DNA from 4 places in the Paenibacillus sp. FSL R7-277 genome. Region 1 is predicted to be linked to each of the others. Evidence: riboswitches for the same ligand, from Rfam matches in the RefSeq annotation. Region 1 holds a riboswitch; each other region holds the start of a gene.

Region 1 (4,778 bases):
TGGATTATGTCATTGAGACGGGGGCAAAAGGCAGCAACGGGCATGTCCACGGCGGCGCAGAAGCCTCTGCACCTGCAGATGGCGTCAGCTCCGCTCCATTCCAGCCCGCCTTTGACGGCACACCGCTGGGCGGTGACCGCCTGATGCGTATCGGTCTTGTGGTCTCCGACCTGCGCGGGGATTACGCCAGCTGCACCTACCGCCTGAGAGCGGTGCAGCGCTGATCTACAGCTTCAGACATACCACAGGCGTCAGCCTCCTTTTGGAGATTGACGCCTGTTTTTTTGTGGAGAGATGCAGTCAGGAAGGGGCTTGCTGCCGTTTCATTAACTACTTACTTCCTCCCCTACTCCTCTTCTACTCCTGTCCATGCTCCTTGTCCCGGCCAAGTAACCCGCTGAGCGCCTCAGTCACGTTCATGCCGGTAAGTGTCTGGGTCAGCTCTGGAACCTGGGCCATGATTTTGGCGATATCACCCGTAATCTTGTTCACGCCTGAGGAAGCCCCGTCCTGGGAGATGACGGTGATCTTATCTACCTTGGCCAGCGGGGAGGCGATTTTCTCAGCCAGCTCGGGCAGGATTTTCAGGAATTCCACGGTCAGGGCGGCTTGAGTGAACTGTTTGTACGCCTCAGCCTTCTTCTGCAGCGCTCCCGCTTCCGCCGCTCCGGCGAGCTGGACGATCTCCGCATTCGCCTTCCCTTTTGCCAATTCCGCCTCCGCTGTTGCCAGTCCGCGCTTGGTCGTCGTAGCGGCTTCGGCTTCCGCCTCCAGAATCTGCCGCTGCTTGGCGGCTTCCGCTCTCATGATCGTTGCTTGATTCTCTGCCTGGGCCGGCTTGATCACTGTCGCCTCCAGCTCCCGCTGTCTCAGCTCGACCTCGATCTCCCGGACTGTGCGGTTGGCTTCGGCCTCCATTTGAGTGATTTTGACCTGTTCGGTAACCAGCGACTGCTTGATCTTATTCTGCTGCAATTCGTACGCCAGATCCGCCTGTGCCTTCTTCACCTCGGTCTCCAGCTTGAAGTCCGCCTGCTTAATGTTCAGCTCCTTCTCGAACAGCGATTCCTTCGCACGGGCAGCGGTTCCTGCTTCAATCGTCGCCTGATGCGCATTGGCTTTGGCAATGGAGGATTCCTTCTCCGCCTCGGCCTGCTTGATCTGAATATCGCGTTCGGCTTCAGCCTTGGCGATGCTGGCATCACGGCGAATCCGCTCAATCTCAGGCACCCCCATATTGTCGATGTACCCTTTGTCGTCGGTAATTTTCTTGATGGTGAAGCTGACGACCTCCAGCCCCATCTTGTCGAGATCCTCTGAGCAGGTCTCCCGCATCTTGCTGTTGATTTCGTCTGGGGTCTTGAGTATAGATTCTACACTGAGCTGCCCGATCAAGCCGCGCAGATGGCCTTCCACCGAATGCAGAATAATCGTCTCGCGGTCTTCCTCCGGCCGGTCAATGAACTGCTCGCTGGCTGTGAGAATAGCGGTTGGATCGCTTTTGATCTTAATCTGGGCGACCGCCTCCAGGTTCAGCTTGATGCCCTGGCGGGAAAACATGGCCTGCGCCGGGATCACATCGAAGCTCATCAGCATCATGGAGATGGTTTTATTGTTCTGGAAGCCGGGGATGACGAATGTCCCTCCGCCCTGAACCACTCTTTTGCCGCCGAGACCGTATACGATCATGGCCTGATTGGGCGGAACCTTTTTATACGCGGTCACAATACTGGTTAACGCCAGCAGAATCACAACAACAATAGCTCCGGTTACATATAAAATTAACATTTGCTCCGACACTCCCCGTTAGTTTTGTTCCATTTCCCTCTCGAACAAAGTGACCGCTGCGATCCCCTTATCCGTCTTCACAATAATCACCCGATCGCCCCGCAATAGCGACTGACCGGATTCGGCCCGCACGCCGATGGAGCGCATGGTCCCGTGCAGCACATACTTCATCTCTCCCACGGCCCCATCCGCTGCGGCGATGCTGATATAGCCGAGCTGGCCTGCCGGATCATAATCGAGTTCACTCATACTGCTGTCATACCGGGTCATCACCCGGGCCAGTACCGTGTAGAGCAGGATGCCCGGCAGCAGGGCGATCAAGGTACAGACCAGTACCACGGTGAGCAGCTGCATCCCGCTGTACTTGACAAGCATATACCCCGTGCCGCCCCAGACGGTGACAAACACCATCAGCGGAAGAATCGGGAGAAAGCCCGGCCCCCCAGCATCCCCTCCCCCTACATGCAGGTGGCCTACCAGACCGTGCCCATGAATGCTGCCGCTTAGGATAAGCACGAGGCCAACCCAGAAGCAGACGATAAATACAGTAGCGATGGGAACCCCTCCTTTCAATGTAATATGGCTATAAGAAAACTGACTGTAGTGGCGATGCGGAAACTGACTAATGTGGTACATAAAAAGACTATTGCGGCATATAAATGACTAATCAGTGTTGTTATAAGATTAAATTGTGCTTCCACCTGTCACTATTGCCCCTAATTTCCACTTTAGGCTGCTTGGTTGTGTATGGCAGAGGCGCAATTGGATTCAAGGGCACTTGTGCTCTTCATTTCTGCATCCAGCCCATTTTCAGGGCATTCAGTGGGATTAATCCCCTTCCCTACACAGCAAAAAGACCACAGCAGCAGCAGGGCTCTCCGTGGTCGGTTACTCGATCATGGCGCTCATCCTCTCTCTTCGAGGCTTACGGGGTTAGCTGACGGATTCGGGCAGCGAGATTGCCCTACCTCACCAGAGCCATAGTAGCACACTGGCAAGGATTCACCCCGGGTACTCAGCAGCCTATCCTTAAGCCACCTGCACCAGTTGGTTCCCCCGTTCCCGTTACGGAATTCAGCCATTTCAAGAACAGTGTCATTTCATTCGGTTGTTGATTGAATCTTACGCCTGCAGCCATTTAATGTAAAACCTCACGGATGACAAAAGAAGTCAATAATGCTGTCCCTTCGTGAATGAAGGCGCATTCTTCAGCTCTACTCTTATCCGCCCGGGGATTTGCTCGCGCTATCGTCTGTTTACACCCATGTTACTCTTCCTCTCACGTACTGCTCATTTGCTCACCTAATCCCCTCCCACTCTCATACTCACTTATTCCCCTACTCTTACTCCCACACTAACTCTCACTTACCTACTCACTCATCTACTCACTCATCTACTCACTTACTCACTTACTCTCCTTCACTTACTCCCACTCTAGCTCTCACTCCTCATTTACTCACTTACTTCCCACTCCCTTCCCCACGCCCTCCTAACTTAATCTCCTCCCCCCACCTTTCTTTCTCAGTCCATTACTCCAAATTTAAAATATTCACATTTCCGTCACTCGATGCTCATTGTGCAATCTTTCCCTTTGAGCAATAATAGAACCTATAGATTCTATAGAGCTTATAGATTTCAGGGAAAGGAGGAACATTTACTTTTGAATTCCAAACTGAATCTGCGGGACAAAAAAAAAGAAGCCACCGCCTATGCCTTAGCCGTAGCGGCCTTCGAGCTTGCGCTTGAGCATGGCATGGATGGCTTCATTGTGGATGATGTTGTTCAGAAGGCTGGATATTCCCGGCGGACTTTTGCGAATTACTTCTCCTGTAAGGAGGAGGCAGTCGCCGCCTATTTCATTGGCATTATTGCTGTCCAAGAGAAAGAGAATAACCCGCTGGCTGCTCTGCCGTCGGATGCTACACCGCTCGATGCCCTGTACAATCTGCTGAAGCTGCAATTCACCTCGGAGTTCCTGCATAAGCTGCGGCAGTTCGTCTCCCTGGCTAATCAATATCCGTCCCTGGAGCCTTACATTCTCAATGTCTTCCGGCATTTGCAGATCACCGCCCAGGAGACACTGGAGCAGTTCACCCGTGGACGGTATGCCGATGGATATACCCACCTGCTGGTAGGTGCCGTCTATGGGGCCTTCGTGCCTATCCTGGACGGACGGCTGAACGTCATGCTGCCGGGTGAGCAGCAGAGCGGGGACTCCGGGGCTATGCCGTTTGAACAATACCTGAATTCCATGTTTGCTTATTTACGCAACGGCTTCTAAATTCACAGATAAAGAGGAGAAACCACTACATGTCTACTTTTCTATACCGCTTAGGTAAATCGGCTTATGCTAAGCCCTGGGCCTTCATTGCAGTCTGGATCATTGTACTCGGAGTTGTAGGCACCCTGATTGGAGTCAACGGCATTCAATCCAGCTCCGAGATGAAAATTGAAGGCACAGAGTCGCAAAAGGTGCTGGATAAGCTGACAAAAGAGCTGCCCGCTGCGGCCGGAGGCCAGGCTAGTATCGCCTTCACTGTACCGGACGGGGAGCGTCTTGATACGCCTGAGCGTACAGCGCTGCTTCTAAAAGCTATTAATGATGTATACAACATGGAATATGTCATCAACCCTGCCGAACTGGCAGCACAAGCAGCGGCCGCCGCTGCCGGTCAAGCTGCCGCTGATCCTTCCGCCGCTGCCGGTCAAGCTGCCGCTGATCCTTCCGCTGCCACTGGTCAAGCCGCTGCCGATCCTTCTGCCGCTGCTGGTCAAGCCGCTGCTGCTCAGGCAGCACCGTTCGGTCCGCTGATTGTTGACGGCGCTCCGGTTCCCGGCGTGATGCTGTCGGCTAACGGCAGCATTGCCCTGTTCCAGTTCCAGTTCACGGTTCAGCAGACATCTCTGCCATCGGAGGTGCCGGACAACATCATCGATACCGTGACCAAAGTTGAACAGTCCGGTTCAGGCATTACCGCGATTCCAAGCGA
Region 2 (4,778 bases), on a different contig from region 1:
CCGTCTCCGCATTAAGCAGAAACAGCCGTCTTCCAATAATCTTCTATATTATTTATGCAGATGGAAAGGAACCGTGGCGATGACAATGTCCTTCTGATTCATCAGATAAGAGCGGATGAACAAGCTGGTCTGATTATGCAGCACCGCCTGCCACCAGTGCTTGGTCACGAATTGCGGAATCAGGACGGTAATATGATCCGTTGAAGAGGTCTTCCACTCTACTGTATCGATGAACTTCACCAGCGGGCGGATAATGCTGCGGTAGCGGGAGCGCAGGACGATCAGGCGTACGCCGGGGTTCCACTCCTCCCACTTCTGCTCCATCTTGTGAATCTCTTCTTCATCGAAGCCTACATATACAGCGACCACATTATCTGTCAATGACTTCGCATAGCTGATCGAATGCAGTACAGCGCGAGTCACACCGGCGACCGGAACGACTACGGTGCTTCCTTTGATACAAGGCTTATCGGTAGCCGGACAGATCCGCAGCTGATCGGCAATATTCATATAATGGCGGTGAATCCGGTGGAACACGATGATAACAGCCGGCAGGAAGATGAAGGCCATCCACACGCTGGAGAATTTAGTGATTATGAAAATCAGGGTGATCGTTAATGTAGTGAGCATCCCCACCGTATTGACGGCGAACTTGCTCTGCCAGCCTTTCGGCTTCGTTCTGTACCATTGGACCATCATGCCCAGCTGCGACAGCGTGAACGGAATGAATACCCCTACTGCATATAATGGAATGAGTCCTTCCGTATTCCCGTGAAACGCCGCCACCAGCACAGCCGACATGATACCGAGGAAAATAATACCGTTGGAGAAGCCCAGCCGGTCGCCGCGCACCATGAAGGCATGGGGCAGATATTTATCTTTGGCGAACATGAACGCCAGCAGCGGGAAGGCCGAGTAAGCCGTATTGGCTGCCAGGAACAGGATAACCGCCGTAATCCCCTGAATGAAGAAGTACAGTCCGCCACGGCCGAAGGTAGACTCGGTAATCTGTGAGACCACGGTAGCCTTCTCATCAGGCATGATACCGTACCAGTAAGCGAGCAGCGTAATACCTGTGAACATTACCCCGAGAATGAGGCCCATGAGCATCAGCGTTTTGGCTGCATTTTTCTCCGCGGGCGCTTTGAAGTTAGGAATAGCATTGGAGACCGCTTCTACCCCGGTCAGAGCCGAACAGCCGGAGCTGAAGGCCTTCAGCAGCAGGAACATACTCACGTTCGATACCGCCGAGCCAATCTCAGGAACATGGGCATGGGCGCCGCCGGTCATATATTTGAAGACCCCCGAGATGATGAGCACGAAGATGGAAACAACGAACAGATAGACCGGGATAGCGATGAAGGAGGCCGATTCGGTCACTCCCCGCAGGTTAACAATTGTTAAGAGCACGATAACAGATACCGCTATGAGGACAGTATGATTATGGAGATTTGGAAAAGCTGAAGTGATCGCATCCGTCCCCGCCGAGGCGCTTACCGCCACCGTCAGAATGTAATCCACCAGAAGAGAGCCGCCGGCCAGTAAGCCGGTATGAACCCCGAGGTTGGTTTTGGCTACAATATAAGCACCACCGCCCTGCGGATAAGCAAATATCGTCTGCCGGTAGGATAGAATCAGAATGGCCAGCAGGCCCAATACGGCTAATGCAATTGGCAAAGAGTACCAGATAGCGGTGAACCCGGCGGCCACCAGTACAATCAGAATTTGTTCTGTTCCGTAGGCTACAGACGAGAGCGCATCAGAAGACAGGACAGCCAGTGCTTTCACCTTGGATAACTTTTCATGATCGAGTTCGTTCGACTTCATCGGACGCCCGATCAATAGTCGTTTTACCTTGCTTACCATTGTAGTAACAGTTCCTCTCTTGGTTAAGTTGAAACGGGTTTCCCTGCGCTGTTTTCATAAGTGGATTTCATAAATGCAGGCACCAAAATAAGCATACGGAAATGATCCGCATGCCTTAGTGTGCATGGTCATTATCCCACTTGTGGCTTACGAGGTTAGCTGGCGGATTCGGACTGTGGTAGCCCTACGGTTACAGGTCAGGTAGCCTGCTCCGATTCACCCCTTTTGGCCTTGGCCAAAGTGTGGTTCCCCCGTTTTTCCTTCCGGAAAATTCAGCGCATATTCAACTTCTCACAAGGACTAATATTAAGCTACAACACGTCTTCCGTAAAGCGTGGAAACAAATGAAAAAAGAATGAAAAGCACTCAAAACAACCAAATCCATCATCCGGTATGTCTTGATCTTTCATTCTCTTTCATTATCCCTTTAACACGTGATTTTACAGGGTTTTTGCCTATTATTTTTTACTAAAATTAAGGGTATTCTCTTCTCTTCCTTCTGCCCGTCAGCTTCTTACTCTGCCGGCTCCTCTTTGCGTCCTGTCCAGAGCAGAATGGAGATTAAGGCAAAGGCTATAAGTGCAAGCAGAGGGATCGTTATAAATCCGAACCAGTTCAGATAATCCTTGTTGCACGGTACGCCGATGGTACAGGGAAGCACCTTGCTGAGCGCCGGAATTTTCTGCTCCGCATAATGATAAATAGAGATGCTGCCGCCGATCAGACTAAGGGGAAGCACGTAAGGAATGATCCGCTTGTCCGCCCGGTAGGTGGCGATCCCCAGCAGGAACAGCTGCGGGTACATGAAGATCCGCTGGAACCAGCACAGCTTGCAGGGCTCGTAATGCAGGACCTCACTGAGATACAGGCTTCCCGCTACAGCAACCACACAGACGAACCAGGCCAAGTAGAGACAGTTACGCCGGCAGAAGGCAGTGAAGGCGGTCATTGGGCGGCCCCTGCTCCCGCTGCTGCTGCCTGAATCTGGGCGTCAATCGCCTCCATATTGAAAGGCTCCTTCACCTTGATGCCGTTCACGTACAAGGATGGCGTATTCGTTACGCCCGTATCGGAGCCAAGCTGAATATCCCGGTCCAGCTCCTTCTCATAGGTGCGGTCATCAATATCCTTGCGCAGCAGATCATAATCCACCGGCAGTTCCAGCTGCTTGGCGAGACTCACCATGAAGTCAGGCGTAGCCCATTCCTCCTCTTCATTCCCCTGATTGGCATAGATCGCATCGAAGTACTTCCAGAACGCTTCCTGGTTCTGATGATACACCGATAGGGCTGCCAGGGAGGCCGTTCTCGAATCCTTGCCGATGAAGGCCAGATTCACGAAATAGAAGGCTGCTTTATTCTGATCTACATAGCCCTGAACGATCTGCGGCTTGATGACACCGGTGAACTGGGCGCAAGCCGGACATTTGAAGTCGCCGAATTCCACTATTTTGACCGGAGCATCCTCCTTGCCAAGCCGCATCATTTCACTGTAATTGAAGGCAACCGGCGTGCTGTCTGTGCCGGCAGGCGAAGAGTCCTTGGAAGCAAGCATGAATAAGCCTACAAAAATAATAATAACGATGGCCACCGTACTCACGATCAGAATTCTCGTTTTCTGCTTCTGCTGCTCCTGCTCTGCCCTGCGCTTCTCCTGCTTGCTCATCTGGGGAGCCGTGACATTGTTCTTTTTTGTTTTGCTCAAAGAGAGTTCCTTTCCGTCCTCAGGACTATCGTGATAAAAGAATAGTTACTTTCAAATTATATAATGTTAACTCTCTTGTTGGCAATCGCTGTCTTATACGGCTTCATTCTCCTCTGCTGACTCCCCTTCCCCTGTATCCTTGCCGAAAAACACCTCCGGGGAATGCTCCTGCGACTGCAGCTTAATTCTGAAGAAGAATTGTGTGCCGCCCCCTTCTGCCGGTTCTGCCCAGATCTCTCCTTGCATCAGGTCTACAAGCTTCTTGCAGATCGCAAGGCCCAGACCCGTGCCGGGGTACTTACGGGTATGCGACCCGTCCACCTGGGAGAAGGACTGGAACAGCAGCTGCAGCTTATCCGGTGAGATGCCGATGCCAGTGTCGCGCACCATGAATTGCAGCGCCTGAGCGGTCTCCCTGACGCCATAGGACTCCACCTTAACCGTTACCGTGCCGGATGGCGTGAATTTCACCGCATTGCCGATCAGATTGATCAGAATCTGGCGGATACGCGCAGCATCCCCGGTGAACTTGTCGGGAAGCCCCTCCTCGATCAGAAGCTCCAGAGATAACGGCTTGTCTTGTGTGCTCACCATGAACAGGTCCATACAGCCCTGGAGCAGCGCCTTCAGCCCGAAAGAATCCTTGTTCAGCGAGAGGGCATCCGCCTCCAGCCGGGAGATATCGAGAATATCGCTCATCACATGCAGCAGAGCATGGCTGCTTGTACTCTGAAGCCGTAGGAGCTCCAGATGCTCAGGATTGGTGATCTCCTCGGCCAGCAGCTGGTTGACGCCGATAATGCCGTTCAGCGGTGTGCGGATTTCATGGCTCATGGTGGCGAGGAACTCGCTTTTCATCGTCACCGCACTCTCCGCGGCATCCCTGGCCTCCAGCAGCTCATACTGATACTTCATCAGGGCAGTCACATCCTCGGCCACAATATAGACCCACTGCTCCGTATGATGCAGCAAAGGAAAGACGGTGACACTACAGATCAGCTGCTCCCCGCCTTTGCTCCGTACCTTCAGCTCCAGCTTGGAGGACTGCCCCCGTGAAGCGCGCGTTATGGCACCCCGTACGGCCGCTTCATCCCTTTCGCTGTATAGTATCGCCTTATAATTCCCCAGTTCTTCGCTGCTATATCCGGTAATGTCCCGCAGAGCAGGATTAGCACTGATTATCTTCTTACGGGCAGGATCAATGCAAA
Region 3 (4,778 bases), on a different contig from region 1:
GCGGCGTGCTTAATGTGATTGCTGTTTTGTTCTTGATTGTATTCTCCCTGAAGGCAGGACTATTCCTGTTCTTCTGGCTTCCAGGGTCCTACAGTGCACCTCCGGCGGCTGTCAGAGCGTTGTTTGGTGCCCTGCTGACCAAAGTAGGACTCTATGCAATCATCCGCACCTTCACGTTGTTGTTCGTGAACGATCCCGGCTTCACTCATGACTGGATCGCCTGGATGGCTGCTGCTACCATGATCCTGGGCAGCATGGGGGCAGTGGCTTATAGGGATATCCCGCGGATTCTGAATTATAACGTCATTATCAGCGTTGGATTTGTAGCCTTTGGGCTTGCTGCAGGGACTGCAGATTCAATGAATGGGGCAGTCTTCTATCTGCTGCACGATATGCTGGCCAAGGGACTTATGTTTATTCTGGGCGGGATGATTATATCCGCAGCCGGAACTGACCGGCTAGGCAGTATGGGCGGGATGATCAGAAAGTATCCGCTCCTCGGCTGGATGTTTTTTATTCTGGCGCTCGCCCTGGTGGGGATTCCGCCGCTTAGCGGTTTTGCCGGCAAAATTATGATCCTCCGTGGAGCGTTGTCCGAGGGGATGCTGACGCTGTCCCTCATTGGTCTGGGATCAAGCTTTCTGGTGCTGTTCTCCCTGATGAAGGTGTTCAGGCTGGCCTTCTGGGGAAATGAACCCAAGGAAGAGCAGCCTAAGGTGAGCTTGAAGGTTGCTTCGGCTGTGGCTGCCGGCCTGCTGCTGCTTGTGATTGCAATGGGGATCGGAGCGGAGTATGTGTATACTTATGTATCGCAGGCTGGCGAGGTTCTGGCTTCACCTGCGCTTTATATTGAAGCCATAATGAAGGAGTAGTGAATATGGCCTTACAATTCCTGTTTAATCTGTTGATTGCCTTTCTGTGGATGGCGATAAATAACAATGGCTCTGGCTCAAGCTTCTTAGTAGGTTATCTGCTGGGCATCGGACTTTTACTGTTATTTAGGAAATCCAGGTCCCAGCCCCGGACCTTCTATCTCATACGTATATGGGCTGTACTGAAGCTTCTGCTGATCTTTGCCCGTGAACTTACGGTCTCGAATTTCGTGGTCATTGGCCATATCATCCGTCCAAAACTGGCTATACGTCCCGGTATCTTTGCTTATGAGACTGCCTTGGCCACGCCCTGGGAGGTCACACTGCTCTCGTGCCTGATTTGTCTGACACCGGGAACCCTGACTCTTGATGTGTCGAAGGATGGCAAGACGCTGTACATTCATGCTATTGATATTAAAGATGCACAGCTGCTGGTCACGCAGATTAGAGGCACCTTCGAACGAGCGATCAGGGAGGTGACCCGTTAATGATCCCAGTTATGCTAACCGTGGCCATGATCATTCTGGCTCTGGCGATGCTGGCCTGCCTGTTCCGTCTCCTGAAAGGGCCAACCCGCTCCGACAGGGTTGCCGCACTCGATACGATCGGCATTCATGTACTCGCTATGATCACCGTCTTCAGTATGCTGCTGGATACCCAGGATTTTATAGAAGTCATTCTGGTTATCGGAATTCTGACGTTTATTGGTACTACGGCACTGGCCAGATATATTGAACGGGGAGCCGTTATAGAGGATGGAGGGAACCCCAATGACAGGTGAACTGATTAGCTCTATTCTTGTGGTAATGGGTGCAGTCTTCTGCGGCTTAAGTGCCTTCGGCTTAGTCCGGCTGCCCGATGTCTATCTGCGTTCACATGCGGCTACCAAAAGTGCAACCTTCGGGGTATTGTGTTTGCTGACAGGAGGTTTCCTGTACTTTTGGTTCAAAGACGGAACGGTTAATGTCAAGCTTCTGCTGGCGATTGTATTTGTATTCATCACTTCACCGGTAGCAGGTCACTTAAATGGCCGGGCTGCCTACCGTTCCGGAGTGCCCTTATGGAAGGGAAGCGTTCAGGATGACCTGAAGGTGCTGGGGGAAGAAAGCAAGGAAACGTCTGTAAAATAATAGTTAATCGCTGAATTCCTTATAGGAAGCGGGGGAACCAGGTTACATGGGGTGAATCTCGGGAAAAACGAGTAGGGCTACTTTCAGGCCCGAATCCGGCAGCTAACCCCGCAAGCGTTCATGAGAGGATGCACTGTATATGCCGCATATTGAAGTGAATGGAACGTCGCTGTATTATGAGATGTCGGGCAGCGGTCTGCCCATTGTTTTTATTCATGATTATTCGACCTCTCATCATCTGTTTGAGCCGCAAGCGGATTATTTCAGCAAGCGTGCCAAAGTGATCGTATTCGATTTGAGAGGGAACGGGCAATCGGGTAAAATGGATGTGGAGATCAGCCGGATCGTAGACACACAATGTGAAGATTTGAAGCTGTTATTGGACGCTTTATCTGTAGAGAAGGCTGTTATCGTAGCTTGTTCCAGTGGTGCTGTGCTCGCCCAGAAATTCGCCTACCTGTACCCTGAACGGATAATAAATATGGTATTGGTGGACAGTTATTTTCAGGAGGATTACACTGCGAGAGGCAGTAAAATGAAAGGAATCTTTGAGGTCTGCGCATGGGCGGCCCATTATCTTCCTGCCGAAATGTTCGTCCGTTCCTTGCGCATCACCTACAATAAGTGGCTCTCGGCTTATCATATTCTCAGGAAAGAGCTTGTGCATGAACGGACAACGGAATTAATTAAGCAGCGGCTGGCACTTAGACAAACGGACAGCTACGGGTTCGCATTACGGCTGCAGATTCCTGTTCTTGTTGTATCCGGGAATCAGAATGAATGGGCGCTGGAGCAGGTGAAAAGAACAGCCAGCAAGTATCCGTCTGCCCGTCTGGCGATCCTTGAGGATGCGATGTATCCGACTCATCTGTGTCAACCCCAGCTCTTCAACCGTATATTACTGGATTATCTTAGGGAACAGCATAGTTTTCAGCGGGCGGCAGCTGGCAGCTAACTTGAATTATAATGGGAGCCAATGATATGTTCTTTAACAAAATCTCATCCTTCATCACAAATCTCAGACTGACCTCATCCAGAATCATTTTACTCGGTTTTGCAGTCCCTATATTTCTTGGTACAGTGCTGCTGGTCTTGCCGATATCTTCGTCCAGCGGACTTAGTATAGGGTGGCTGGCAGCACTGTTTACTTCAACTTCAGCCGTATGTGTAACGGGACTCGTTGTACTTGATACCGGTACCGATTTTTCTCATTTTGGACAGGTCATTATCCTACTTCTGATTCAAATTGGCGGTTTGGGATTTATGACATTCAGTGTTTTGATCGCCGTGATCATGGGGAAAAAGATTGGATTAAAAGAACGTCTGCTTATCCAGCAATCATCTAATTCTGTAACAACACAAGGAGTCGTGCGGTTATCACTCAGTATCTTTCTCATTTCATTTATCGTGGAGACAACTGGAGCTATAGTGTTGGCCCTTCGATGGGCAAATGAACTAGGAACAACAAGGTCCATTTATTATGGAATATTCCATTCAGTGTCTGCCTTCAATAACGCCGGATTTGGATTATGGCCAGACAGTCTGAGCCGCTATGTGGGTGACCCGTTAGTTAATATTGTTATCTCTTTTTTGTTTATCATCGGCGGGATTGGGTTCACGGTGATTCTGGATCTGTACCGGAAAAGAAGATGGAGAGATCTTTCCTTTCATACAAAAATAGTTTTAATTACTTCTGGACTCCTTTGTATGGCAGGGTTTTTGGTGATTTTTGCGATTGAACTTTTTAACACAAAAACATTCAATACTCTCTCTTGGAGTGAAAGAACTTGGGCGGCATATTTTCAGGGTGTTGTTACCCGGACAGCCGGCTTTAATTCCATCGATATTGGAGCAATGCTCCCGGCCACACAATTTTTTATGATTTTCCTGATGTTTGTAGGGGCTTCGTCCGGATCGACTGGAGGAGGTATAAAAACAACCACATTTGCTGTACTTATGTTAAGTATCGTCGCAACGATTAAGGGGAAAAAAGATGTGCAACTGCTTAGAAAACGCATCTCCCAGGATATTATATTCAGGGCACTGGCAGTAATGACCATATCCCTGGGCGTAGTTCTAACAGCCACCTTTCTTCTATCCATTACTGAATATGCTCATCCTAAAGATTTCCTGGCGCTTCTCTTTGAAGCAACCTCCGCATTTGGAACCGTAGGAATGTCTATGGGAGTAACGCCAGAACTTTCGCCACTGGGAAAAGGCATCATCATAATTACAATGTACATCGGGAGATTAGGGCCCTTGACTTTAGCTTTAGCACTGGCACAAAAAAATGTGAAGCAAAAATATCGGTATCCGGAGGATAAGCTGCTTATCGGCTAAAGTTTACTGAGCTGCGCTAATTCTAATGATTTTCAACGTTATTGTGCTATCTTCTTTTGTTATTGGGTTGAAGATGTTTTTACCTCATAACTTAGTTATAAATAACTTGATTGCAGTTTGCAAGTATTTTATAAAATGCAGGGTCCGATTCGAAGGAAGCAGGAATTGATATTTGCTTTTGAGACTCATGGTATCTAATATATAAGTACATAATTATGTACCACGTATTTAAGAATTCTAAGAGGACAGTGCATATGTTCAACCAAGCAATTCGCTGATACAGGTGAATAAGACAGAGATACAGCCGGGGCTTCCCGGCTGTATCTCTAAGGAGGACGCGGAGTTCAATTTCCAGGGTTCGTTCGAAAAGCCGCGTGTAATAGACACAACAAGCTCTCCATACAATTTCTCAATAAATCCTGCTCATATACTCTGA
Region 4 (4,778 bases), on a different contig from region 1:
GGTCATTCAGGTGGGCAGCGGAGTTGTGATGTACGATAAAGAAACACACCGCATTAATATTCTGCTGGGCGATGAGGATCTGGCTTCGGTCGTTCTTGTATAAAGCAGGGGAAAAATGCGGCAGCGGGTTTGTCCCGGGCATCCGGCCATGTTAAAATTGGAAGTGGAGTACTAATTGCCGGGATGTCAGAATACATTTAATCAAAAATCTTTGGCCTGGCACATCCCTTGGACTTTCAGAAGCTGAGGGATGTTTTATTTGAAGGAGAAGAGCAGGCTGAAGGAACCGTTAACTTAGCAAGGGAGGAAACGAATTGCAATTAACTGAGGAACAACTGCAGGAGCAGATCGGCAAGCTTGAGGGCTGGAAGCTGGAGAGGGATAGGCTGGTGCGCAAATATATGTTCAGTGAATATATGAAGGGAATTGCCTTTGTGGATGAGGTAGCGACAATTTCGGAGGCCTTTGACCATCACCCGCATATCACCATTGATTACAAGACGGTTGTTCTGCGGCTGGCTGCAGATGTGGAGAAGCTTGATCTCCGCCAGGCGCATGAATTTAATGAGGCATTCGAGAAGACCCGCTAGAGGACAAGGCCCCTATGGAGACAACAGGAATATCTAATTAATAGAAATGCCCGTGCAAGGATCGTTCGTTATCCTCGTCACGGGCATTATACATTTAAAATGAGGAGCATGGTGTGAGTACAGGTTGCGGATTATTTCTTCTCGGCCAGCCATAGGGCTACATTCGCAATCTCTTCAGGGGCCAGCCTGTCTTTGAAGGGAGGCATCTGTCCGCGGCCCTTGGTGACTATGCTGAAGATCTGAGCTGCGTCATGCGAAGCGCCTTCCTGCTGCAGGCTGGGTCCCGCCCCGCCCTGAAGCTGGTCTCCGTGGCAGGAGATACAATTGGCCTTCACTGTGGCTTCTGCGCCCGCAGCGTCCAGCACAACCTCCGGCATGGTCGGCTTGTTCTGCTCCGCCACCTCGGATTTACCGGGTAGGGTAAACATTAAGATTACTGCAAAGGCACAGGCGGCAAAAAACAAACCGCTCATGATCCATTTCTGCATCTGCATCCGTCCCTCCATGTAAGCTGCTGTCTCCATTATAGCGGATGGTGAAGCGTTATCATAGTATGTGTGTCAAAAAAATGAACACAAATGATCCATTTTTTGCAAAACTCTCTTGTCTCCGGTGCTATTCCTCATAGACCATGCAATAAAAAGGCTTATTACCGGTCGGAGTGCGGCGTTCATAGGTATCCGTTATGGTGAACCCGCATTTCTGGTAGGCGCGGATGGCGCGCTGGTTCCAGGTCAGCACCTCCAGGTCGATCTCACATTCCGGGTAACGCGACCGTGCTGCCTGCACAATAGCCTTCATGAACAGATGCCCCATTCCATGGCCGCACAGCTCGGGCCGCATTCCGACACCAAGCCGGACTACCCCCTCCATCGGAAAGAGCTGGGCGAAGCCGCACAGATCCCCCTCTCCATTCACAACCGATACATATTGCCTACTTCGCAGCTGCGGGTCTCCGAACTCCACGCCCAGCGCCTGCATCTGCTCCCAGGACATCCAGCCGTAAATATTATACGGCGGCTTGTAGCTCCACTCACAGATCTCAGCGGCATGCTGCGGCTCCATAGGCACCACGTAAAAGGTTAGCGGGGAGCTAATCATTAGGCGAGGCCTCCTTCCAGGGGAAATAAATTCAATATAATTATATACAAAAACAGCGAGTTTCGACGCAATTTCCTTGCGGAAATGCAGGAACTTGACAAACGCCAAAATATATTTTCCGAAAGCGCAGAATCAGTGTTTTACAAATATAGAGAGGGGTAAGTAATTTTATAGACAAAAAAAGCCCTTCTCCAAGATTTCGGCAAAAATCTCGGAAAAGAGCGTTAGGTTACAAAGGATTATTGTACATCATCGTTGTCTTGGGAATCCGAAGCTACAGTCTTGTAGGCATCTGTACTCATGATTCGCTTGGCGCCAACGTAGCGGTTGACGTAATAGCTGTCACTCAGCGAACTGATGGTTACACCACGTGAGGAAGAGGCATGGGCGAATTCGCCGTCACCAACATAAATACCTACATGGGATATGCCCTTACCGCTTGTATTGAAGAATACAAGGTCGCCTGGTCTCATCTCGTCACGGGACACGGCAGTGCCCATCTGATACTGGGAGCCGGATTGATGGGGCAGGTTAATGCCGATCTTATCAAAAACATACATTGTAAATCCGGAGCAATCAAACCCGTTAGTTGATGTACCGCCGGACACGTATTTGGTTCCGATGGCTTTGTCGATCACTTTATCCATTTTGGAATCCGCGAAAGCGCTTCCTGCTCCGATGGTGAAGATAATGGACAAGCTTAGTACTGCGGCTGCTAGCTTCTTCTTCAAAAGTAAATACCCCTTCCAATGCCTACGAGGTTAGCTTAAGGGTTCGGTTGAAGGTCCCCTATGACCCCTCTTAGAATAGGAGGTCAATTCACCCAAAGTGGTTCCCCCGTTTCCCTAATTCATTAGGGAACTCGGCACGACTGTTGATTAGGATTAGCGGTTCATTCAATACATGACAAAACCTTTGTTAAAAGCGATTCAATAATTACAAAAATGTTACTAAAAACTCACTGCGATAATTGTAACAAAGACTTCGGCACTTGGCAATCACTTATAACATATTAATGCATCTTTTTTGCTGTTTTTTAGAGTTATAGCCCTTTCCAAAGACTCATATCTATGCGCAGGGGTTAATTTATATGATTATTTCTTTGTTTTTGCAAAAAAATGCTGTTTCAAGGCTGCGAATTCGGTGTAAAAGGTAGAATAAGGAAAAGGAAAAACCCGGAAATGATTACGGCAATAATCATCCCGGGCTCGTATAAGTTACATTTAGTTGTTAGAGGCTGAAATATTCGGGGTATGCTTCAAGGGGTCAATCGTAAGCGACAGCTTGGTAGGCTGTTGTGCTCATTACTCGTTTGGCGCCAACGTAGCGGTTGGCCCAGTAGGACTGGCTCATCGAACTGATGGTTACACCACGTGAACTTGAGGACTGTGCGAACTTCCCGTTTCCAACATAAATACCGACATGGGACACTCCGTTACCCAGGGTATTGAAGAACACGAGATCACCGGAACGCAGATTGCTCTTGGATACACTTGTTCCAACTTTGAACTGTGCTTTGGAGGTACGGGGCAAGGTAAGCCCGACATTCTTGAACACATACTTGGTAAATCCGGAACAGTCGAAGCCGCTGGTGGTTGTACCCCCGGTTTTATACGACGTTCCAATGGTTTTTGAAATCACAGTATCCATTTTGGAATCTGCGAAGGCACTGCCCGCTCCGAGTGTGAATACCATCACAAGACCCAGCGCTGCTGCGGTGCATTTTTTCTTGAAATTCTGACTAATCAAAAGATGTACTCCTTCCAGGGCCTGCGAGGTTAGCTTAAGGATTCGGTAGAAGGTTCCCCTATGACCCCTCTAAAGCGAGATCAATTCACCCAAAATATGGTTCCCCCACTTCCCGGTGCAGGGAATTCGGCGTTTTATGCACCAGAACAGTGACTTATCGGTATTGCTTAAATTGCAAGAGTTACGGAATATTTTGCTTGAAAGATTACAACTTTGTTACTACTGGTACAGCCATCATTGTATCAGAGGATTTCCCCTTTTGCAAATGCTTTTGTCCTCTGTTCAAGCAAAAAAGAGTCCTGCTCCCTGATAAGGGGCTGTGACTCTCTTTAGTATGCCGCTTCAGCAGCTTATTATTGTGGAAATGATTTACTGGACCAAAGGTGGTACTGGGCAGCGATTCCCCACATATCGAACAGCGTGGAGGGCAGCGGAGCTGCCTGGCGGAGCATAAGGGCCGGCAATCCGGGATAGAACAGAGCAGAGGCGCTGCAGAGCAGAATTACGGCCAGGCTTCCCGCCCCCAGAACGATGGATATACCGATCGAAGGCATCAGCATCTTCAGGCAGATCAGCAGTGAGGAGAACATGCCGGTACCGGCGGTATAGCCGAATTGCATATAGAGCAGAAGCTTGCGGACAAGGAAGAGATAGAGCAGCCAGCCCAGCACATAAGGCACCAGCTTCAGCAGAAGCTGGACATCGAGAACGCCGCTGAGCAGATGACGGTACATACGCGGAAGCAGCCAATAGAGCGGCAGGAGGGTTAGCGCCCATTCGATGAGGCTGAACACCAGCACCGGCAGCCCATATTTTCTCATTCCGGGAAAAAAGAACAGTCCCCGCGCTCCGTCGCGCTCCTGGTGAAGCTCGTGCAGCAGCCCTGCACGGATAAAGGGAGTCACCAGCAGCCTTAGCACTGTCAGCGCAAGCAGCATCCACAGCCAGTGCTGGACGGCGGGGTCGGTGCGCAGCGCGGTCTGCCCCTCGATATAATACAGCAGCCTGCCTATTCCGCTGCCGCCGGCATTCGCATCCGGGTAGCGGAGCAGGACGGGGACAACCGCGCTTTTAATGAATTTGTACAGGAAATATCCCCAGAACAGCCGGTAGATAAATAGCAGAATCAATATATAGAATTGCTCTTTCATGCTGATCCAACCGCGGGCAATTGAACTTTTCACCATTCCTTCACCTCACCAGACAAGAGTTCCGAGCAGGGTTTCAAGCAGAGTTGATGCACTAAGCGTCCAGCGGGAGAGTGTACGCGGCTCAAGCTCCGCCATTCTGAAATTATTAAGATGCCTGCTCTCCAGCAGAATGGAATGCCCCGGATCG

What was found. Region 1 has a riboswitch for cyclic di-AMP ahead of C173_RS28445 (hypothetical protein). Riboswitches for the same ligand answer to the same signal wherever they lie in the genome.
Region 2: another riboswitch for cyclic di-AMP. It lies ahead of C173_RS16735 (APC family permease); the one in region 1 lies ahead of C173_RS28445 (hypothetical protein).
Region 3: another riboswitch for cyclic di-AMP. It lies ahead of C173_RS32845 (alpha/beta fold hydrolase); the one in region 1 lies ahead of C173_RS28445 (hypothetical protein).
Region 4: another riboswitch for cyclic di-AMP. It lies ahead of C173_RS09835 (C40 family peptidase); the one in region 1 lies ahead of C173_RS28445 (hypothetical protein).

Annotation. Positions count from the first base shown of each region.
Region 1 is NZ_ASPX01000115.1:97,079-101,856, reverse strand. Features, by position in the region: gene C173_RS28455 (alpha-galactosidase) at 1-224, shown strand, start outside; gene C173_RS28450 (flotillin family protein) at 358-1,788, opposite strand; gene C173_RS28445 (hypothetical protein) at 1,807-2,361, opposite strand; cyclic di-AMP (ydaO/yuaA leader) riboswitch at 2,696-2,878, opposite strand; gene C173_RS28440 (TetR/AcrR family transcriptional regulator) at 3,449-4,069, shown strand; gene C173_RS28435 (MMPL family transporter) at 4,099-4,778, shown strand, end outside.
Region 2 is NZ_ASPX01000054.1:112,621-117,398, reverse strand. Features, by position in the region: gene C173_RS16735 (APC family permease) at 49-1,866, opposite strand; cyclic di-AMP (ydaO/yuaA leader) riboswitch at 1,995-2,154, opposite strand; gene C173_RS16730 (disulfide oxidoreductase) at 2,381-2,815, opposite strand; gene C173_RS16725 (DsbA family protein) at 2,812-3,570, opposite strand; gene C173_RS16720 (sensor histidine kinase) at 3,664-4,778, opposite strand, start outside.
Region 3 is NZ_ASPX01000033.1:153,109-157,886, reverse strand. Features, by position in the region: gene C173_RS12000 (Na+/H+ antiporter subunit D) at 1-872, shown strand, start outside; gene C173_RS11995 (Na+/H+ antiporter subunit E) at 878-1,360, shown strand; gene C173_RS11990 (Na(+)/H(+) antiporter subunit F1) at 1,360-1,653, shown strand; gene mnhG (monovalent cation/H(+) antiporter subunit G) at 1,643-2,002, shown strand; cyclic di-AMP (ydaO/yuaA leader) riboswitch at 2,001-2,134, shown strand; gene C173_RS32845 (alpha/beta fold hydrolase) at 2,142-2,957, shown strand; gene C173_RS11975 (TrkH family potassium uptake protein) at 2,969-4,342, shown strand; gene C173_RS11970 (AraC family transcriptional regulator) at 4,752-4,778, opposite strand, start outside.
Region 4 is NZ_ASPX01000024.1:15,118-19,895, forward strand. Features, by position in the region: gene C173_RS09815 (hypothetical protein) at 1-103, shown strand, start outside; gene C173_RS09820 (4a-hydroxytetrahydrobiopterin dehydratase) at 315-590, shown strand; gene C173_RS09825 (c-type cytochrome) at 722-1,078, opposite strand; gene C173_RS09830 (GNAT family N-acetyltransferase) at 1,206-1,691, opposite strand; gene C173_RS09835 (C40 family peptidase) at 1,931-2,422, opposite strand; cyclic di-AMP (ydaO/yuaA leader) riboswitch at 2,427-2,569, opposite strand; gene C173_RS09840 (C40 family peptidase) at 2,958-3,386, opposite strand; cyclic di-AMP (ydaO/yuaA leader) riboswitch at 3,444-3,582, opposite strand; gene C173_RS09845 (hypothetical protein) at 3,794-4,627, opposite strand; gene C173_RS09850 (M1 family aminopeptidase) at 4,637-4,778, opposite strand, start outside.